3 regions of the Allobosea sp. UC22_33 genome follow, and region 2 is predicted to be linked to each of the others. Evidence: predicted binding sites of a transcription regulator. Region 2 holds the regulator's gene; each other region holds the start of a gene.
The links. The regulator HrcA, encoded in region 2, represses chaperone genes, less so after heat shock. The targets are predictions, from matches to a motif close to GTTAGCACTCNCNNNNNGNGAGTGCTAAC.

Region 1 (6,675 bases), 2.5 Mb from region 2:
ACGGGCCCTGACAGCCTCTGCGCTGAAGCCGCAGGGTTTGCCGCCGCCCGAGCTGGCCAAGCGCGCTTACGCCTTCGCGCTGGGCGGCATCGATTATGTGAAGGACGACCACGGCCTGGCGCAGCAGAGCTTCAGCCCCTTCCATCAACGCGTCACCGCCTGTGCCGCCGCTATCCGCCGGGCCACCGCCTCGACCGGCCATCCGACGCGCTATGTGCCGAGCCTGTCCGGCAGTCTCGACGCAGTCCGCGATCAATTACGAATCATCCGCGAGGAAGGGCTCGATACAGCGATGGTCGCACCGGCCATTCTCGGGCTGTCGAATGTCCAGCAACTCGTCCGCGACCACAGCGACATCGCCTTCCTGGCGCATCCGAGCCTGGCGGGTGCCGCGCGCATCGCCCCGGCCTTTGCTAGCGAAGCTTTGGCGGCTGATCGGCCTGGACGCCATCATCTTCCCGAACCACGGCGGCCGCTTCGGCTATTCGCCGGAAGCCTGCCGGCAGATCGCGGCGGCGGCGCTGGCGCCTTCCGGAGATCTCACAGCCGCCCTACCGGTGCCCGCCGGAGGCCTGAGCCTCGCCCGCGTACCGGAAGTCCTCGACTTCTACGGTGACGAGGTCATGCTGCTGATCGGCGGCAACCTCCTAGCCGAGCGCGAGCGCCTGACCGAGGCGACGGCCGCCTTCGTCGCTCAGGTCCACCATCACGCCGGAGCGGACGTCCATGCCTGAGCAGACCTCGACCGAAGCCGCTGCACTGCGTCGTCGGCAGGACGAATTTGGCTGGGACGGCGTCGATCGTCTCGCCTACAAGCAGGACGCTGCGGCGCCTTTCCGCAACGTCTCCCGGCAGACGCTGTTCTCCCGCCCGGACCTTGCCGGCGAGCTGCGCTATTTCGAAATCGCCGCCGGAGGGCATACGACGCTGGAACGCCATAACCATGTGCATGGCGTCATGGTCCTGCGCGGACGCGGCCGCTGCCTGGTAGGAACGCAGGTGGACGAGATCGGCGAGCTGGACCTCATCACGATACCTGGCTGGACCTGGCATCAGTTTCGCGCGGCGGCCGATGCGCCGCTCGGCTTTCTCTGCCTCGTCGATTCCGTACGCGACAGGCCCGTCCTGCCCGCGCCGGAGGATATCGCCTCCTTACGCGCGCATCCGGAGGTGGCCGCGTTTCTCGATGGCTAAGGCTCCATCGCCCGAGGCGGCTTCCTGCGCGTCATTGCCAGCCGCCAGCAAAGCGTCCGAGACGGAAGGGTGACAGGTCGATCCGGCTCGTGCCATCCAGGACTATCTGGCTGACGGCCTCGCCGATCGCTGCCGAATGCTTGAAGCCGTGCCCGGAACAGGGCGAGACAACGAGAACGCGCTCGCTTTCGGGCCATTGGTCAATGACGAAGCCGCCGTCGGGCGAAACTGTGTAGAGACACGTCGCCCGGCGCGAAACGTCGGGTCGCAGCCCGTGCAGCCGCCCCTCGACTGCGCTGGTGTAGAATTCCCGCGACTCCGCTTCGTTGCTGGAGCGGTCGAAGCTGTCCGGATCGACGAAGCGATTCTTCTCGCCATGGGCGACCTTCACGACACCGTCGATGGCCGGGAAGCCATAGAAGCCCTGCCGCGCGCCCGTCGCCCAGATGAAGACGGGGGCATCGCTCCAGGCGGGCGTTGCAGCAGCATCCAGGCCGTACCAGTGCAGGATTTCGCGCGTGGGGCGCAGCAGGCTCTCGAAGCTCGGACCGAGCAGCTTGCCGGCCCAGGCTCCCGCGCTCACGACGAGGCGGCCGGCACGGATCGTGTCGTGGTTGGTCCGCAGCTCGACATGATCGCCATGCGGCACGATCTCCCGGACGTGGGTGTCGAGCGCTAGGGTCGCTCCTGCCGCGACGGCGAGGCGCAGTTGCGCGGCGACGCAATTCTCCGGCCGCAGATAGCCGCCTTCCGGCTCGACATAGACACGGTCGTCATCGGCCAGGTTCAGCCAGGGATAGCGCCGCCCCGCTTCTGCCGCGTCGATGACGTCGTGACGGATAGCCTCGTCTCGCGCGATGGCGGAGACGCGCGTGACGTAATCGATCGCTCCATTGCTTTGCTCGCCGCCCGAGACCGCCAGAAACCCGACCTGCCCGAAGAGGCTCGCACCTGTGCGCGCCTCAAGCTCCCTCCAGATCTCATGGGAGCGCCGTACCAACGGAGCCAATGGCTTGCCTTCCGCCACTGCCAGCCGCGTGATCCGCGTTTCGCCGTGGCTCGACCCCTGCCGATGTGGCGGGCTGAATCGGTCGATTCCAAGCACGTCGGCGCCGCGGGCCGCCAACTGGAACAGGGTCGCGGAGCCCATCGCACCGAGACCGAGAACCGCGACATCAACCGATTTCCGCGCCATGCAGCATCCGCTTTAGCTTGCCGCCCGCGAGGCATTCGCGGCGGATTGAGACTTCGAAGAAGACCGTCGTAACGCCGAAGGAAGCGCGCGGCAGAAGCCGCGCGCCTACCGTTTTAGGGACGATCGACGTGCCGGAACGCTCTCAGAAGTCGAGACCGCCCCCCGTCGGCAGCGCCGGTGCGGCCGCCTTTTCCTTCGGCGCTTCGGTGATCAGCGCCTCGGTCGTGACGAGCAGGCCTGCGACCGACGCGGCATCCTGCAGGGCCGTCCGCACGACCTTGACCGGATCGACGATCCCGGCCTGGATCAGGTCGACATATTGCTCGGTCTGCGCGTTGTAGCCGAAGGTCGCGGATTTCGCTTCCAGCAGCTTGCCGACGACGACGGCGCCCTCGACACCGGCATTCTCCACGATCTGGCGGAGCGGCGCCTCCAGCGCCTTCAGCACGATCTGGATGCCGGCGCTGACGTCGTCGTTGTCGCTCTTCAGCTTCGCGACGGCCGCCTTCGCGCGCAACAGTGCGACACCGCCACCAGGCACGATGCCTTCGGCGATAGCCGCTCGGGTCGCGTTGAGCGCATCGTCGACGCGATCCTTCTTCTCCTTCACGTCGATCTCGGTCGCACCGCCGACGCGGATCACAGCTACGCCGCCGGCCAGCTTGGCCAGCCGCTCCTGCAGTTTCTCGCGGTCGTAGTCCGAGCTCGTTTCCTCGATCTGCGCTTTGATCTGCGCGACACGCGCCTCGATCGCCTTCTTCTTCCCGGCGCCGTCGACGACCGTGGTGTTCTCCTTATCGATCCGAACCTTCTTGGCGCGGCCGAGCTGGGCCAGCGTCACGCTTTCCAGCTTGATGCCGAGATCTTCCGAGATGGTCTCGCCGGCCGTGAGGATCGCAATGTCTTCCAGCAGCGCCTTGCGACGATCGCCGAAGCCGGGCGCCTTCACCGCCGCGACCTTGAGGCCGCCACGGAGCTTGTTGACCACGAGCGTGGCCAGCGCCTCGCCCTCGATGTCCTCGGCGATGATGAGCAGCGGCTTGCCGGTCTGCACGACGGCCTCAAGGATCGGCAGCAGCGACTGCAGCGAGGAGAGCTTCTTTTCATGGATGAGGATGTAGGGGTCCTCGAACTCGACGAGGAGCTTCTCGGCGTTCGTCACGAAATAAGGCGAGAGATAGCCACGGTCGAACTGCAGGCCCTCGACGACGTCGAGCTCGGTCTCCAGGCTCTTGGCCTCCTCGACCGTGATCACGCCTTCCTTGCCGACACGCTGCACCGCTTCGGAGATGATCGCCCCGATGGAGGCGTCACCATTCGCCGAAATCGTGCCGACCTGCGCGATCTCGTCGGTTTTTGCGACCCTGGTCGCGCGCTTTTCCAGGTCTTTGACCGCCTCGGCGACCGCAAGGTCGATGCCGCGCTTCAAGTCCTGCGGATTGAAGCCGGCGGCGACCGCCTTCGAACCCTCGCGGACGATTGACTGGGCGAGCACGGTGGCCGTCGTGGTACCGTCGCCGGCAAGATCGTTCGTCTTGGAGGCAACTTCTCGCAGGAGCTGGGCGCCCAGATTCTCGAATCTGTCAGCCAGCTCAATTTCCTTGGCGACACTGACGCCGTCCTTGGTGATGCGGGGGGCACCGAACGACTTCTCGATCACGACGTTGCGGCCCTTCGGACCGAGCGTGACCTTCACCGCATAGGCGAGGATATCGACGCCGCGCAGCAGGCGATCACGCGCATCCGCGGAAAATTTCACATCTTTGGCAGCCATGCCACTCTCCTTCGAAACGAGTTGCGCAGCGTCAGCCGATGACGCCGAGAATGTCGGATTCCTTGGCGATCAGGAGGTCCTGGCCATCGATCTTGACCTCGGTACCGGACCACTTGCCGAACAGGACGCGGTCGCCCTTCTTGACGTCGAGCGGGATGAGCTTGCCGCTTTCATCGCGGGCGCCGGCGCCCACGGCGACGACCTCGCCCTCCTGAGGTTTTTCCTTGGCGGTATCGGGAATGATGATACCGCCCTTCGTCGTTTCCTCGCCGTCCAGACGGCGGATCACGACGCGGTCGTGAAGCGGGCGAAATGCCATTGAAATCTCCTGGGACCTGAAGTGGCTTGGCACTCCTCATCCGGGAGTGCCAATGGCCCAGCTTTGGAGTCAGATCGCCGGGCGTCAATATTAGTATATTATTTAGTAGATTATTTGCGCATCCGGCTGGAGGTCGAAAAGTCTGACAAGCCGCACGGCTGGGCAGAGAATTTCATTCCGACGAGGCCGCCAAGCCGGCGACGAGAGCAACAAAATCCGCCCAACGACATCTTGTATCAACCTAGTGGGCGATGCAGTGCGTTAGCCGCCTCGCCAGAATAGCGCCCGAGCCGACGGCTCCATGTGTTCGGCGACGGCTTTCAAGGCGTAGCCGCACCATCGCCTTCCATCATCATAAGAGGCCGCCTCCGGCCAAGCCCCTCAACGTGCGCAGGGATCGCAGAGCGCGTTGTTTTCTTAAACCAAGGTCGTACGACTTTTCCTTCCCCAGCGGGGCTGAAGAAAAAAATCTCATTCGGCTTCCCCCGGCCACCTGTGGCGAAATCATGGCAAAGCTTTCAATCAAGGAGATCGCGCCATGTTCGCATTGTCCCTACTGCGCAAGAGCGCCCTCTCACTGGCAGCGACGCTGCTGGTCGGTGGTGCCGCGCTCGCCAACTCCGGTCCGCTCGTCACAACCGACTGGCTGGAGAAGAACCTGAGCGATCCCAAAGTGCGGATCGTCGAGGTCAGCGTCGAGCCCGGCCTTTATGAGCGTGGCCATATCCCCGGTGCGCAGAACGTCGTCTGGCACACCGATCTCGCCGATACGGTCGAGCGGGACATCGCCAAGCCGGAGAAGTTCCAGGCACTCGCCCGCAAGCTCGGCCTCGACAAGGACGTCACCATCGTCCTCTACGGCGACAGCAATAACTGGTTTGCCGCCTGGGGCGCCTGGGTCTTCGATATCTACGGCCTGCGTGACAATGTGAAGCTGCTCGATGGCGGCCGCAAGAAATGGGAGCTGGAGAAGCGCCCGGTCTCGACCAACCCGCTGGCGATCAAAGCTTCCGCCTTCTCCGTCGCCGAGCCCAACCGCAAGCTGCGCGCCCGCCTGGCCGACGTCGTCGCGACCGTCGAGAAGAAGTCGGACGCGCGCGTCCTCGACATCCGCTCGGCCGACGAGTTCTCTGGCAAGATCATCGCACCGGCCGGCTTCCAGGAACTCGCGCTGCGCGCCGGCCATATCCCCGGTTCCGTCAACGTGCCCTGGGCGCAGGCGGTCAACCAGGCAGATGGCACGCTCAAATCGCCGGAGGAGCTGAAGAAGCTCTACGCCAATGTCGGTATCGACGGCTCCAAGCCGGTGATCACGACCTGCCGTATCGGCGAGCGCTCCAGCCACACCTGGTTCATCCTGTCGCGCGTGCTCGGCTATCAGGTCGCGAATTATGACGGCTCCTGGACCGAGTACGGCAATACCGTCGGCCTGCCGATCAGCAACCCTGCCGGCACGGTCTGGGGCGGCAAGTAAGCCAGCCTTGCGCCGATGAGCATCTCCGACGAAAGCGGCGCGCTGGATTACCAGCGCGCTCGGGAAACAGCCATGGCGGCTCCGGCCGCCGTGGCCGAACGCGCTTCCGGCCTGTCCTGGGGGGTCTTGACGGCACTCGGCCTTGCCGCCCTCCTCGCGCTGGCGATCGTCGGCATCGGCCGCCATGGCGACCCGGCGCCGCAGCTGCAATTATCGCTGATCCTCGGCGCCGCCTTCGGCTTCGTGATCCAGCGCTCGCGCTTCTGCTTCCTCTGCATCTGGCGCGACTGGCTGGACCGGCGCGATCCGCGCGGCCTGCTCGGCATCGTCACGGCGCTCGCGGTGGGCATCGCCGGCTATACGCTGATCTTCGGCGTCTGGCTGCCGGACCCGTCGGGCACGCGCCTGCCGCCGACCGCCCATATCGGGCCGGTGAGCCTCGCGCTCGTGCTTGCCGGCCTCGCCTTCGGGGCCGGGATGGCGCTTTCCGGCTCCTGTCTCAGCGCCCATCTCTATCGCCTCGGCGAGGGCTCACCGACCGCGCCTTTCGCCCTGATCGGCGCAGTGGCCGGGTTCGTGCTGGGCTTCCAGAGCTGGAACGCGCTCTACCTCTGGACGATCGCGGACGCGCCAGTCCTCTGGCTGCCTCGCCATCTCGGGTACGGCGGTGCGCTGATCGCATCCCTCGTCGTTCTGGCCACGCTGGCGGTTTTCCTCCT
Region 2 (6,675 bases):
GCAGAACACCACCGGCTGCACCGGCTTGAAGCCCGGCAGCGGTTCCGCGATCGGCTTCTTCTCGTCGGTGATGGTGTCGCCGACGGCGGTATCCGCGACTTCCTTGATCGAGGCGGTGAAGAAGCCGACCTCGCCGGGGCCGAGCTGCTTGACCTCGGTCATCTTGGGCTTGAACACGCCGACGCGGTCGACGCCATAGGAGGCGTTGGCCCGCATCATCCGGATGGTCATGCCCTTCTTGAGCACGCCGTCGATGACGCGCACCAGCACGACGACGCCGAGATAGGCATCGTACCAGCTGTCGACCAGGAGGCACTTGAGCGACGCATCCGGATCGCCCTTGGGTGCGGGCAGCTTCGCGACGATCGCTTCCAGCACGCCCTCGATATTGAGGCCGGTTTTGGCCGAGATCGGCACGGCCTCGGAGGCATCGAGGCCGATCACGTCCTCGATCTGCTGCTTGATGCGCTCCGGCTCGGCGGCGGGCAGGTCGATCTTGTTGAGGACGGTGACGATCTCGTGGTTGGCGTCAAGCGCCTGATAGACGTTGGCGAGCGTCTGCGCCTCGACGCCCTGGGAGGCATCGACCACCAGCAGCGAGCCCTCGCAGGCCGCGAGCGAGCGCGAGACCTCATAGGCGAAGTCGACATGGCCGGGGGTGTCCATCAGGTTCAGGACATAGTCCTTGCCGTCCTTGGCCCGGTAGTCCAGCCGCACCGTCTGCGCCTTGATGGTGATGCCGCGCTCCTTCTCGATATCCATCGAGTCGAGGATCTGGTCGCTCATGTCGCGGGCGGCGACGGTGCCGGTCTGCTGGATCAGACGGTCGGCCAGCGTCGACTTGCCGTGGTCGATATGCGCGACGATCGAGAAGTTGCGGATATTGTCGATGGAACGGGTGCTCATGCGCGCGCCATAGCAGTGATGCCGCGCGGCGCCAAGCGATTGCGCGTTTCGAAGCGCGACCGACGACCATTAAACTCCAATGTCATCCCGGGCGAAGCGCAGCGAAGACCCGGGATCCATGCCGGAACCCTTCTCGGAAGCGCTCAGGCATGGATCCCGGATCGGCGCCGCTTCGCGGCTTGTCCGGGATGACCGGCGAGGTTCTACCGGATCTCACAATCAAACTTGCGATTCCAATATCTAAGAATTATTCTCTGAGTATGGAGTTCGACCACGATACCGAGATCGACCGGATGCTCGGGCTGCGCCTCAAGGCGGCCCGCCAGCGCCATGGCCTGACGCTCGATGCCCTTGCCGAGCGCAGCGGCGTCAGCCGCGCGATGATCTCCCGCGTGGAGCGCGGCGAATCGAGCCCGACGGCTGCGCTGCTGGTCCGGCTCGGCTCCGGGCTCGGCCTCTCGCTCTCCGCCTTGCTGGAAGAGAATGCAGGAAGCGGGCCGCTGGCGCGCCGCGACGCCCAGCCGGTCTGGCGCGATCCGGCGAGCGGCTATCTGCGCCGCAATGTCTCGCCGCGCGGGATGGGCTCCGGCTTCGAGATCGTCGAGGTGGAGCTGCCGGCCGGCGCGGAAGTCCGGCTCGACAATGCGACCGGCGCCGCGGCGCTCGACCAGCAGATCTGGGTGCTGCGAGGCCGGCTCGACCTGACCGTCGAAGGCATCCGCCATGAACTGGCAGAGGGCGACTGCCTGCAGATGCATCTGCGCGGCCCGATCGTCTACCGCAATCCGGGCGATGCGCCCGTCCGCTACGCCGTCATCCTCGCCGCGAAAAGCGGCGCCTTTCCGGGACATATCGCATGAACGCACGCGCTTTCACCGTCGCCATCGAGACGCTCGACGCCAAGGCTGCCGAAGCCGCGATTCCGGCTCTGGCCGAAATCCTGTGCGACAGCGTCGCCAACGGCGCCTCGGTCGGCTTCATGAACTGGAACACGGCCGCCGATTACGAGCGCTTCTGGCGCGATGTCGCGGCCGGCGTCGCGGGCGGGCAGGTCATCCTGCTCGCCGCTCGGAACGAGGATGGCATCGTGGGAACGGCCCAGCTTCACCTGATCGGCAAGCCGAACCAGCCGCACCGGGCCGAGATCGCCAAGGTTCTGGTGCATTCGCGGGCCCGCCGGCAGGGCATCGGCGAGGCGCTGATGCAGCGGGCCGAGGCGATCGCGCGGGAGAAGGGGCGCGACCTGCTGGTGCTCGACACCGACGAGTACAGCGCGGCGCGGCGGCTCTACAACCGGCTCGGCTGGACAGAAGCCGGCACCATCCCGCGCTACGCGCTGATGCCGGATGGCGCCGATTGCGGTTCGACGTTTTTCTACAAGAGCCTGGCTTGAGCCACCCTTGTCATTCCGGGGCACGCCGCAGGCGTGAACCCGGAAACCACGACGGGGTCGGGCATTTGATATCCGACGACCAGCCGCTCACCCGGTCGTGGATTCCGGGTCCTTCGCTTACGCGAAGCCCCGGAATGACAATGGAAGGCTCAGCCTTCGACCTTGCCACGGATGTAAGGCTCGACCGGGCCTTTGAGCGTGATCGTCATCGGACGGCCGAAGCGGTCCTTGGCGTTGCCGGCGGAGACCTTCACCCAACCCTCGGAGACGCAATACTCCTCGACATTGGTCTTCTCGACGCCCTTGAAACGGATGCCGATGTCGCGCGCCAGCACCTCCTCATTGTAGAAAGGGCTCTCCGGATTGACGGAAAGGCGGTCGGGAAGCTGCTCGGACATGGCTCGCACCTGAATTGCGGAAAGGGATGCTTTGCCCGCTCGATAACCGCTTCCGCCCGCAAAGCCAACTCAGGGCCTTGGGCTGGCTCTCAGCGGCTGCCGTCCAGCAGGCGGCCGACGACCTTGGCGGTGTAGTCGACCATCGGGACGATGCGGGCATAGTTCAGGCGCGTCGGGCCGATGATGCCGACCACGCCGACGATGCGCTGCTCGGCGTCGCGGAAGGGCGCGGCGACCATCGAGGAGCCCGACATCGAGAACAGCTTGTTCTCCGAACCGATGAAGATGCGCACGCCGTCGCCATCCTCGGCGCGGGTCAGCAGGTCGATGACGTCGGTCTGCGTCTCCAGATCGCCGAAGAGCATGCGGATACGCTCGAGGTCCTCCTGCGCCCGGAGGTCGTCGAGCAGGTTGGCCTGGCCGCGCACGATGAGATGGCGGTCGCTGCCGGGGCCGGCCTGGGTCGCAATGCCGCTTTCGACAAGCCGGGCCGTCAGCACGTCGAGCTCGCGCTCCATCAGGGCGCGCTGCCCGCCGATCTCGCTGCGCAGTTCGGCCAGCGTCTTGCCGAGGATGCGGGCGTTCAGGAAATTCGCGGCCTCGCTCAGGGCCGAGGCCGGCAGGCCGGGCGGAAGCGCCAGCAGGCGATTCTCGACCGTGCCGTCCTCAGAGACAAGCACAACCAGCGCGCGGGCCGGATCGAGCCGGACGAATTCGATATGCTTCAGCCGGACATCGGCCTTGGTGGTGACGACGACGCCGGCGCCGCGCGACAGGCCGGAAAGCAGGGCCGAGGCTTCCGTCAGGGTCTGATCGAGATTGCGGTTGCTGGCGGCAACCCTGATCTGGGCCTCGATGCGCGCGCGCTCGTCGGACGTGAGATTGCCGACCTCCATCATCGCGTCGACGAAGAAGCGCAGGCCTCTCTCGGTGGGCAGGCGCCCGGCAGACGTGTGCGGTGCGTAGATCAGGCCCGCCAGTTCCAGATCGGTCATGACGTTGCGCACCGTCGCCGGCGAGAGCGCCATCGGCAGCAGGCGGGCGATGTTGCGCGAGCCGACGGGCTCCCCCGTCGTCAGATAGCCGTCGACGATCTGGCGAAAAATCTCGCGCGAGCGCTGGTCGGTCTCGACCAGGCCGCTCATCGTCTCGGGGCGGGGCGTATGGGCGCTCATGAACCCTTTCAGGCGAACCGTCGTTCTCTATCCTATTGTCGTCATGCAGGAGGCGCGGATCAAGGGGCAAGCCCCGCCCGTGCCTTGCCGTCAGCGGCGCGAGCGCCTACAAGCCGCCACTTCCCCGCAAGACAGGAATATTTCATGCGACCCTCCAAACGCGCCGCCGACGAGATGCGCAAGGTCACGCTCGAACGCGGCGTGGTGCGCTATGCCGAGGGTTCCTGCATGGTCACGTTCGGCGAGACCAAGGTGCTCTGCGCCGCGACCGTCGAGGAAAAGGGGCCGCCGTGGCTGCGTGGTACCGGCAAAGGCTGGGTCACCGCCGAATATTCGATGCTGCCGCGCGCCACGCATGAGCGCACGCGCCGCGAGGTCACCTCGGGCAAGCCTTCCGGCCGCACGCAGGAGATCCAGCGCCTGATCGGCCGCAGCTTGCGCGCCGTGGTCGATCTCACCGCGATCGGCGAGCGCCAGATCGTCGTCGATTGTGACGTGCTCCAGGCCGATGGCGGCACGCGCACGGCCTCGATCACCGGCGCCTGGGTCGCGCTGCACGACGCGCTGAAATGGATGGAAGGGCGCGGCCTGCTCAAGGGCACGAACCCGCTGAAGGACCATGTCGCCGCGATCTCCTGCGGCATCGTCGCCGGCAACCCGGTGATCGATCTCGACTATGTCGAGGATTCAGGCGCGCAGACCGACGCGAATTTCGTCATCACCGGCTCGGGCGGCATCGTCGAGGTGCAGGGCACGGCCGAGGGCGCGCCCTTCTCCGAGGAGGAGCTGCTCGCGCTGCTCAAGCTCGCCAAGGGCGGCGTCTCCAAGCTCGTCACGCTGCAGAAGGCGGCGGTGGCTTAAAGGACCCGATATGTCCTCGCTGGAAATCGGTGTCGCGGTTGCGATTGCAATCATCGTGATAGCCATGGTGATCGTCATCAGCCTTCGCTCGACTTCCAGCCATAAGGCGCGCAGACAATCCTTCGAAGCGCCCGACCGAGGCTATCAGCCTCCGAATGATGACGGAGGACATGCAGTATGAAGATGAGCCAACACCGCCTCCTCACCGGCAAGGTCGTGATCGCCACCCATAACCAGGGCAAGTTGCGCGAGATGCGTGACTTGCTGGCGCCCTATGGCATCGAGCTGGTCTCGGCCGGAGAGCTCGGCCTGCCCGAGCCGGTCGAGGATGGCACCATGTTCTCGGAGAATGCGGCGATCAAGGCGGTCGCCGCGGCCTCGGCCAGCGGTTTGCCGGCGCTTTCCGACGATTCCGGCATCTGCATCGATGCGCTCGACGGCGCGCCCGGCCTGTTCTCGGCCAACTGGGCCGGGCCGGGCAAGGATTTCGCCCCCGCGATCGGACGCGTGCAGATGGAACTTGCCAAGCGCGGTGCCATCACGCCCCAGAAGCGCAAGGCGCATTTCGTCTCGGCGCTGGTGATCGCCTGGCCAGATGGGCATCAGGAATTGTTCGAGGGCCGCGTCTTCGGCACCGTGACCGAGCAGGCGCGCGGCCTGGGCGGCTTCGGCTACGACCCGATCTTCCTGCCTGACGGCCATGACAAGACCTTCGGCGAGATGACGGCGCTGGAGAAGCACGGCATTCCGGCCGATGGCTCGCCCGGCCTGTCGCATCGCGCGCGCGCCTTCCATGTGCTCGCCGCCGCCTGCCTGAGGAAGCCCTCTTGAGCGCCCCGGCCGCCCTCGCGGCGCGGCCATCACTCCTGCATCCGACCGCGGATGCGGGCTTCGCCGTCTATGTGCATTGGCCATTCTGCCTGGCCAAATGCCCCTATTGCGACTTCAACTCCCATGTCCGGCTGCAGCCGCCGGACCAGCAACGCTATATCGCCGCCTTCCGCCGCGAGATCGCGCATCGCGCCGCGCTGGTGCCGGGACGCACGGTCTCCTCGATCTTCTTCGGCGGCGGCACGCCCTCGCTGATGGAGGGGGCGACGGTCGGCGCGATCCTCGATGCGATCGGCGAATACTGGGCGGTCGATCCGAACTGCGAAGTGTCGCTGGAGGCCAACCCGACCAGCGTCGAGGCCGGGCGCTTCCGCGATTTCCGCGCGGCCGGCGTCAACCGCGTCTCGCTCGGCGTGCAGGCGCTGAACGATGCCGATCTCAAGGCGCTCGGCCGGATGCATTCCGCCGAGGAGGCGCTCGCCGCCGTCGCCATCGCGCGGCAATATTTCGAGCGCTATTCCTTCGACCTGATCTATGCCCGCTCGCCCTTGCAGACGCCTGCGCTTTGGCGCGCCGAGCTGGAACTGGCGATCAGTCATGCGGCCGAGCATCTCTCGCTCTACCAGCTCACGATCGAGCCCGGCACGGCCTTCGAGCGGCTGTTCCGCGCCGGCAAACTCGCCATCCCGGACCATGATGCGGGCGCCGCGCTCTACGAGATCACGCAGGAGATCACGGCCAAACACGGCCTGCCCGTCTACGAGATCTCGAACCATGCGCGGCCCGGCGCGGAATGCCGGCACAATCTCGTCTATTGGCACTATGGCGAATATGCCGGCATCGGCCCCGGCGCCCATGGTCGGCTGGTGACGGCGGAAGGCCGCATGGCGCATTCGACCGAGAAGCGGCCGGAAGTCTGGCTGGACCGCGTCGAGGCCGAGGGCCATGCGTTGGTCGAGAACGAGCGGCTGTCCGAGGAAGCGCAGGGCGACGAATACCTGCTGATGGGCTTGCGCCTCGTCGAGGGCATCGATCCCAAGGTGTTCAAGGCGCTTGCCGGGCGGGACCTCAACGCCAATCGCGTCGCCAGCCTGATCGACGAGAAGCTGCT
Region 3 (6,675 bases), 1.5 Mb from region 2:
GGCTCCTGCTCAAGGAGAAGATCGACAGGCGCATCCTGCAGGCGCTCGGCTTTGGGATCGCCGGCATGCTGGTCATGGTCTGGCCGCGGTTGCAGGGCCATGTCAGCGGCGCCAGCCTCGGCGTGGCCGCCGCACTGTTCTCGGCGGTGAGTTATGCCTTCAACCTGATCCTGCTCCGGCGCATCGCGCTCAGGGAACACCCGACCGTCATCGTCGCCTTCCAGAATGTCGGGCCCGCGCTCTGCCTCGCCGTTCCGGCGGCGCTTGCCTTCGTGCCGATGACGCTGGCGGATCTCGCGGCCTATCTGTTTGCGGGAGCGCTCGGCGTTGCAGGCCACCTCACGCTGACCTCGGCCTATGCCCGGGCGGCCGCCTCGCGCCTGGCCCCGATCGAATACACGGCGCTGATCTGGGCGAGCCTGCTCGGCTTCTTCGTCTTCGGCGAAGTGCCGCTCTACACGACCTATCTCGGCGCCTTGCTGATCGTCGCGGGCGCCATCGCCGTCAGCCGGCGTTGATGGCGCCCTTGAGGTGGTAGGTCAGGGCGAGCGCGATGCAATGGTCGAGCGCTTCCGTCGGCACAGCCTCGCCAAGGCGGAACACCAGAGCCCGCTCGCCATCCACGCGCAGGATGGCGGGGTAGAGCTGCCGGAACGTGCCTGCCAGGCTGGTCTGACAATGGACGTAGAGCGCGTAGGCGTCAGGCGCGCTGCGGACCGGGCCGAGCCGGATCGTCGTACCGATGCGCGCTCGGGCGGGATGATAGGCCGGCTCGTTCCATTTCAGGGTTTCGGCGAGAGCGCCGATGGCGGGCGTTGCAGCCGCGACGTCGAAGATGCGCTGGCGTAGCTCAAGCAGAGGATGCTGCAGTTGCGCCGGGAAGGAACGGTATCGCGCCGCGACATCCGGCGTGTGGAACGGGACGAACGGCATCGGGCAGCTCCCGCGACGGTGCTTGTCCCATAGCGCAGCCGCAGCAGGCCGAACAGCGCCGCTCAGACTTCCGCTCGCTTGCCGGGCAGGATCAGGCAGGTCTCCGTGCCGTGCGCGAGCAGCTTGCCGCGGGCATCGACCAGCCTCCCCTCCGTCGTGATCACCGTACTGCCGCGATGGATCAACTTGCCCTCGCAGCGCACCGGGCCGCTATCCGGCATGACCGGACGGACATAGTTCAGCTTCATCTCAAGCGTGGTGTAGCCCTCGCCGGGCTTCAGCGTCGCATGGGCGGCGCAGGCCATGGCGGAGTCGAGGATCGTCGCGGTCCAGCCGCCATGGATCGTGCCGAGCGGATTGAAGAAGCGCGCCGAGGGCTGGCCGACGAAGACCACCCTGCCCTCGTCGGCCTCGACCAGCTCGAAATCCATGGCATCGGCGAAGGGCGGCGCCGGATTGGTGCCGGCGATGATCCCGCGCAGGAAGCTCAAGCCATCGCCCGCGACCAGGTCCTCGCGAGACACCACCCCAACCGTGCGATTCATGCCAATCTCCAATCGTGTATCTGCACGATAGAGACATGGACCTGCGACGGTCAACCGACGAACCCAGCTTCAGCGCTCGCCGCGCGCGGCCCGGCGCAGCGCCTTCAGGCCGTCGCGGGTCTCGCGCCAGCGGTCCTCGCCAAAGCCGCCCTCGATCTTGTCCTGCGCCGCACGCCAATAGGGGATCGCGGCCTCGATCGCGGCCTTGCCTTTCTCCGTCACCGCATAGACCGATGCCCGCCCGCGGCACTCGACCGGCTCGACCATGCCCTCGGCCGCCAGAAGCTGGAGGTTGCGCGTCAGCGACGTCCGCTCCAGTGCGAAGCGTTCCGCCAGCTCCGTGACCGATTTCCACTGCCCGGTCGATAGCGCCGAGAGCAGTACGAACTGTGTGATCTTGAGGCCGCTCGGGCGCATTGCCTCGTCATAGGCCCGCGTCACGGCGCGTGCGGTCATGCGGACATGCAGCGCGACGCAGGAACGGGCGATGGCGTCGAGGCGCGGGTCGGGCGAGGGCGTCGTCATTACGCCATGTTAGCGTGTTCAAGCGCTGCTGCCAGCAGGCCTGCAGGGACCTGCGACATCGCATCCGCCGGCATTCACTTTATCGCGGGGCGCTTCCTTGACTCTCCGCGACCTCGCGCCTATCTCCGGCTGCAACTGTTAGCACTCTCACTTGGTGACTGCTAACAGCGTCCCCCGGGTGCCCGTCAGCGGCGCCCGAACCGAATAAGATCGAGAGGAAGACAGAACCATGAAGTTCCGTCCGTTGCATGACCGCGTCGTGGTCCGTCGCCTGGATGGCGAAGAGAAGACCAAGGGTGGCATCATCATCCCCGAGACCGCCAAGGAAAAGCCCCAGGAGGGCGAGGTCATCGCCGTCGGTTCCGGCGCGCGTGACGAGGCCGGCAAGCTCGTTGCCCTCGACGTCAAGAAGGGCGACCGCGTCCTGTTCGGCAAGTGGTCCGGCACCGAGGTCAAGATCGATGGTCAGGATCTCCTGATCATGAAGGAATCCGACATCATGGGCGTCGTCGGCTGATAGCCGCCTGACCGCCTCTTCCGTTTCCAGTTCAAGGAGTAGCTCTCATGGCTGCTAAAGACGTCAAATTCGGCACCGATGCCCGCGACAAGATGCTGCGCGGCGTGGATATCCTCGCCAATGCCGTGAAGGTGACGCTGGGCCCGAAGGGCCGCAACGTCGTGATCGAGAAGTCGTTCGGCGCCCCGCGCATCACCAAGGACGGCGTCACCGTCGCCAAGGAGATCGAGCTTTCCGACAAGTTCGAGAACATGGGCGCCCAGATGGTCCGCGAAGTCGCTTCGCGCCAGAACGACCACGCCGGCGACGGCACCACGACCGCCACCGTTCTCGCCCAGGCGATCGTCCGTGAAGGCGCCAAGTCGGTTGCGGCCGGCATGAACCCGATGGACCTGAAGCGCGGCATCGACCTGGCTGTCGAGGCCATCGTCGCCGACCTCAAAAAGAACTCCAAGAAGGTCACGTCGAACGCGGAAGTCGCGCAGGTCGGCACCATCTCGGCCAACGGCGACGAGTCGGTCGGCAAGATGATCTCGACCGCCATGCAGAAGGTCGGCAACGAGGGTGTCATCACCGTCGAGGAAGCCAAGACCGCCGAGACCGAGCTCGACGTCGTCGAGGGCATGCAGTTCGACCGCGGCTATCTCTCGCCGTACTTCATCACCAACTCGGAGAAGATGGTCGCCGAGCTGGAAGACCCCTACATCCTGATCTTCGAGAAGAAGCTGTCCTCGCTCCAGGCGATGCTGCCGATCCTCGAGGCCGTCGTGCAGACCGGCAAGCCGCTGCTCATCATCGCCGAGGACGTCGAGGGCGAGGCCCTGGCCACGCTCGTCGTCAACAAGCTCCGTGGCGGCCTCAAGGTCGCGGCCGTCAAGGCTCCGGGCTTCGGCGATCGCCGCAAGGCCATGCTCGAGGACATCTCGATCCTGACCGCCGGCCAGATGATCTCGGAAGACCTCGGCATCAAGCTCGAGACCGTGACCCTCCAGATGCTCGGCCGCGCCAAGAAGGTGCGCATCGAGAAGGAGAACACCACGATCATCGACGGCGCCGGCAAGAAGAAGGACATCGAGGCTCGCGTCGGCCAGATCAAGGCCCAGATCGAGGAGACCTCCTCGGACTACGACCGTGAGAAGCTCCAGGAGCGTCTGGCAAAGCTCGCCGGCGGCGTCGCGGTCATCCGCGTCGGCGGCGCGACCGAGGTCGAGGTCAAGGAGAAGAAGGACCGCGTCGACGACGCCCTGAACGCGACCCGCGCTGCGGTCGAAGAAGGCATCCTTCCCGGCGGTGGCGTTGCGCTCCTGCGCGCCCTGTCCTCGGTCAAGGGCATCAAGACCCAGAACGACGACCAGAAGACCGGCGTCGAGATCGTCCGCAAGGCGATCATGGCTCCGGCCCGCCAGATCGTCGACAACGCCGGCGATGACGGCGCGGTCGTGATCGGCAAGCTGCTCGAGTCGAAGGACTACACCTACGGCTACAACGCCCAGACCGGCGAGTACGGCGATCTGGTCAAGGCCGGCATCATCGACCCGACCAAGGTCGTGCGCACGGCGATCCAGGACGCGGCTTCGATCGCTGGCCTGCTGATCACCACCGAGGCGATGGTTGCCGAGCTGCCGAAGAAGGACTCGCCGATGCCCCCGATGGGCGGCGGCGGCATGGGCGGCATGGACTTCTGAGGAAGTCCAGACGCCCAAAGCGTCTGAATTCCGAAACCGGGCAACCCCGGTTTCGGGGGCGGCATGGACTTCTGATCCAGCCTCTCAGGCAATTACGGAAGGCCCGGCGCAAGCCGGGCCTTTTTCGTTTCACGGCACTGTCATCCGGCCGCCATCCGGCCGTCGTCGCGGGCGCGCATCGAGGCGCCATCAAAACTCACCGCGACAGAGATGATCATGCCGACACGCCGTTCCTTTCTTGCCGGCCTCGCCGCCAGCAGCGTCGCTCCTGCTTTCGCTCAAGGCGCGGACTGGCGGCAGGGCATCAAGGAGGTGCGCTTCGGCGTCTCCTCCGCCGAGAACGAGGCCGGCGCGATCGCCCGGACCCAGCCGATGGTGGATTACCTGACGCAGCGCCTCGGCGTGCCCGTGCGCTTCTTCCGGGTCTCGGATTATGCCGGCCTCGTCGAGGCGATGCGCGCCGACCAGGTCGACTTCGCCCGCTTCGGGCCTGCGGTCTACGCGCTCGGCCGCCGCGTGCTCGGCGACAAGCTCCAGCCGCTGATCCGTGACGTCGATAACCAAGGGCAGGAAGGCTATTACTCCGTGCTGCTGGTGCGGGCCGACAGCGCCTATCAGAGCCTCGCCGATCTCAAGGGTAAGGTGATGGCCTTCGCCGATCCGAACTCGACCTCCGGCTACGCCTTCCCCGCCTATTTCCTGCGCAAGCAGGGCATCGACCCCAAGGCCCATTTCAGCGGCACGGTCTTCTCCGGCGGCCACGACAATTCGGTGCTGGCGCTGGTGCGCGGCCAATTCGACGTCGTCGCGACCTATCAGGTCAATGCGGAGCATGGCGTCGCGCAGCGGCTGGCCCAGAAGGGCATGATCCCGTCCGGCTCGACCCGCGTGCTCTGGACCTCGCCCCTGATCCCGGCGAGCCCGTTCTCGGTCCGCGCCAACCTGCCGCAGGGGCTTAAGGACGATTTCGTCGCTGCGATGAACGCGATGAAGGAGGCCGCCCCCGAGGCGTGGAAGAGCTTCACCGACGGCCATGTCTCGCGCTATGCGCCGGCCCGCCACGAGGATTATCTCGACGTGATCGCCGTCACCGAGGAGCTGGAAGCCCAGCGCAAGGCACGCAGCGGCTGAGCGCGGGCGCCTCCTGCCACACCGCCATGCATTTCCCGCCAAGGCTGATGAAAGCTTGGGCAGTGCCCTCCGTCGGCTTCCTGGCCTATACAGGTTGCAAGCGATCCCGAACAGGATCGCGCGCTAAAGTTGCATGTCGTAGGGAGATGCAGATGAAAAAGTCACAGCTTTTGTCGGGCGCCGCATTGGCCGCCGCCCTCTTCCTCTCCGCCCAGGCTGCGCAGGCCGACATCACCATCGGGCTCGTCGCGCCGCTGACCGGCCCGGTCGCCGCCTATGGCGACCAGGTCAAGAACGGCGCCCAGACCGCCGTCGACGCCATCAACAAGGCTGGCGGCGTGCTCGGCGAGAAGCTTGTGTTGAAGCTTGCCGACGATGCCGGCGATCCGAAGCAGGGGGTCTCCTCCGCCAACCTGCTGGTCGGCGAGAAGGTCAAGTTCGTGGTCGGCCCGGTGACCTCCGGCGTCGCCATGGCGGTCTCGGACGTGTTCTCGGAGAGCGGCGTGCTGATGGTGACGCCGACCGCGACCTCGCCGGCGCTGACGACGCGCGGGCTGACCAATGTCTTCCGCACCTGCGGCCGCGACGACCAGCAGGCCGACATCGCCGCGACTTACGTCCTTAAGAACCTCAAGGACAAGAAGATCGCGATCGTCCACGACAAGGGCACCTACGGCAAGGGCCTGGCCGATGCCTTCCAGAAGGGCATCAATGCCGGCGGGCTCAAGGAGGTCATCGCGCTGACCGTCAATCCCGGCGACAAGGACCTCTCGGCGGTGGTGACGCGGCTGAAGGCCGCGAATGTCGAGGCGATCTATTTCGGCGGCTATCATCCCGAGGGCGGCCTGCTGGCGCGCCAGCTCGCCGATGCCGGCGTCAAGGCGGTGATCATCGGCGGCGAAGGCCTGTCCAACACCGAGTATGCCGCGATCGGCGGCGACCATGCCACCGGCACGCTCTTCACCAACGCGACCGACGCGCTGAAGAACCCCGACTCGGCCCAGGCCGTCGCGGCGCTGAAGGAGAAGGGCATCCCGCCGGAGGCCTTCACGCTGAACGCCTATGCCGCCGTCGAGGTGCTCAAGGCCGCGATCGAGAAGGCCGGCAAGCCGGGCGATGCCAATGGCGCCGCCAAGGCGCTGCAGTCGGGCATGCTGGTCAAGACCGCGATCGGCACGCTGACCTATGGCAAGACCGGCGACCTGAGCTCGCCGAGCTTCTCGATGTACAAGTGGGACGCCGGCAAGATCGTCGCCGCGCAGTAACCTGCGGGCAGCCGCCCCGCCCTCTTCCAGCCAGGCACCCCGGACGCGCCACGCTCGTCCGGGGTGTTTCGTTT

Region 1: a site for HrcA is predicted at 4,508-4,536, ahead of groES (co-chaperone GroES). Genes of this name have one in related genera too.
Region 3: a site for HrcA is predicted at 2,141-2,169, ahead of groES (co-chaperone GroES). Genes of this name have one in related genera too.

The regions. Positions count from the first base shown of each region.
Region 1 covers NZ_CP170556.1:2,559,745-2,566,419, forward strand. Annotated here, with positions in the region: gene ACFJGT_RS12085 (RuBisCO large subunit C-terminal-like domain-containing protein) at 1-616, shown strand, start outside; gene ACFJGT_RS12090 (cupin domain-containing protein) at 727-1,194, shown strand; gene solA (N-methyl-L-tryptophan oxidase) at 1,226-2,389, opposite strand; gene groL (chaperonin GroEL) at 2,532-4,163, opposite strand; gene groES (co-chaperone GroES) at 4,195-4,482, opposite strand; gene ACFJGT_RS12110 (sulfurtransferase) at 5,021-5,956, shown strand; gene ACFJGT_RS12115 (YeeE/YedE family protein) at 6,029-6,675, shown strand, end outside.
Region 2 covers NZ_CP170556.1:5,055,872-5,062,546, reverse strand. Annotated here, with positions in the region: gene lepA (translation elongation factor 4) at 1-906, opposite strand, end outside; gene ACFJGT_RS24500 (helix-turn-helix domain-containing protein) at 1,167-1,766, shown strand; gene ACFJGT_RS24495 (GNAT family N-acetyltransferase) at 1,763-2,299, shown strand; gene ACFJGT_RS24490 (DUF3297 family protein) at 2,449-2,697, opposite strand; gene hrcA (heat-inducible transcriptional repressor HrcA) at 2,787-3,872, opposite strand; gene rph (ribonuclease PH) at 4,017-4,733, shown strand; gene ACFJGT_RS24475 (hypothetical protein) at 4,744-4,914, shown strand; gene rdgB (RdgB/HAM1 family non-canonical purine NTP pyrophosphatase) at 4,917-5,564, shown strand; gene hemW (radical SAM family heme chaperone HemW) at 5,561-6,675, shown strand, end outside.
Region 3 covers NZ_CP170556.1:1,113,280-1,119,954, reverse strand. Annotated here, with positions in the region: gene ACFJGT_RS05265 (DMT family transporter) at 1-518, shown strand, start outside; gene ACFJGT_RS05260 (DUF1801 domain-containing protein) at 505-933, opposite strand; gene ACFJGT_RS05255 (PaaI family thioesterase) at 996-1,478, opposite strand; gene ACFJGT_RS05250 (MarR family winged helix-turn-helix transcriptional regulator) at 1,548-2,003, opposite strand; gene groES (co-chaperone GroES) at 2,233-2,520, shown strand; gene groL (chaperonin GroEL) at 2,568-4,205, shown strand; gene phnD (phosphate/phosphite/phosphonate ABC transporter substrate-binding protein) at 4,422-5,336, shown strand; gene ACFJGT_RS05230 (branched-chain amino acid ABC transporter substrate-binding protein) at 5,489-6,601, shown strand.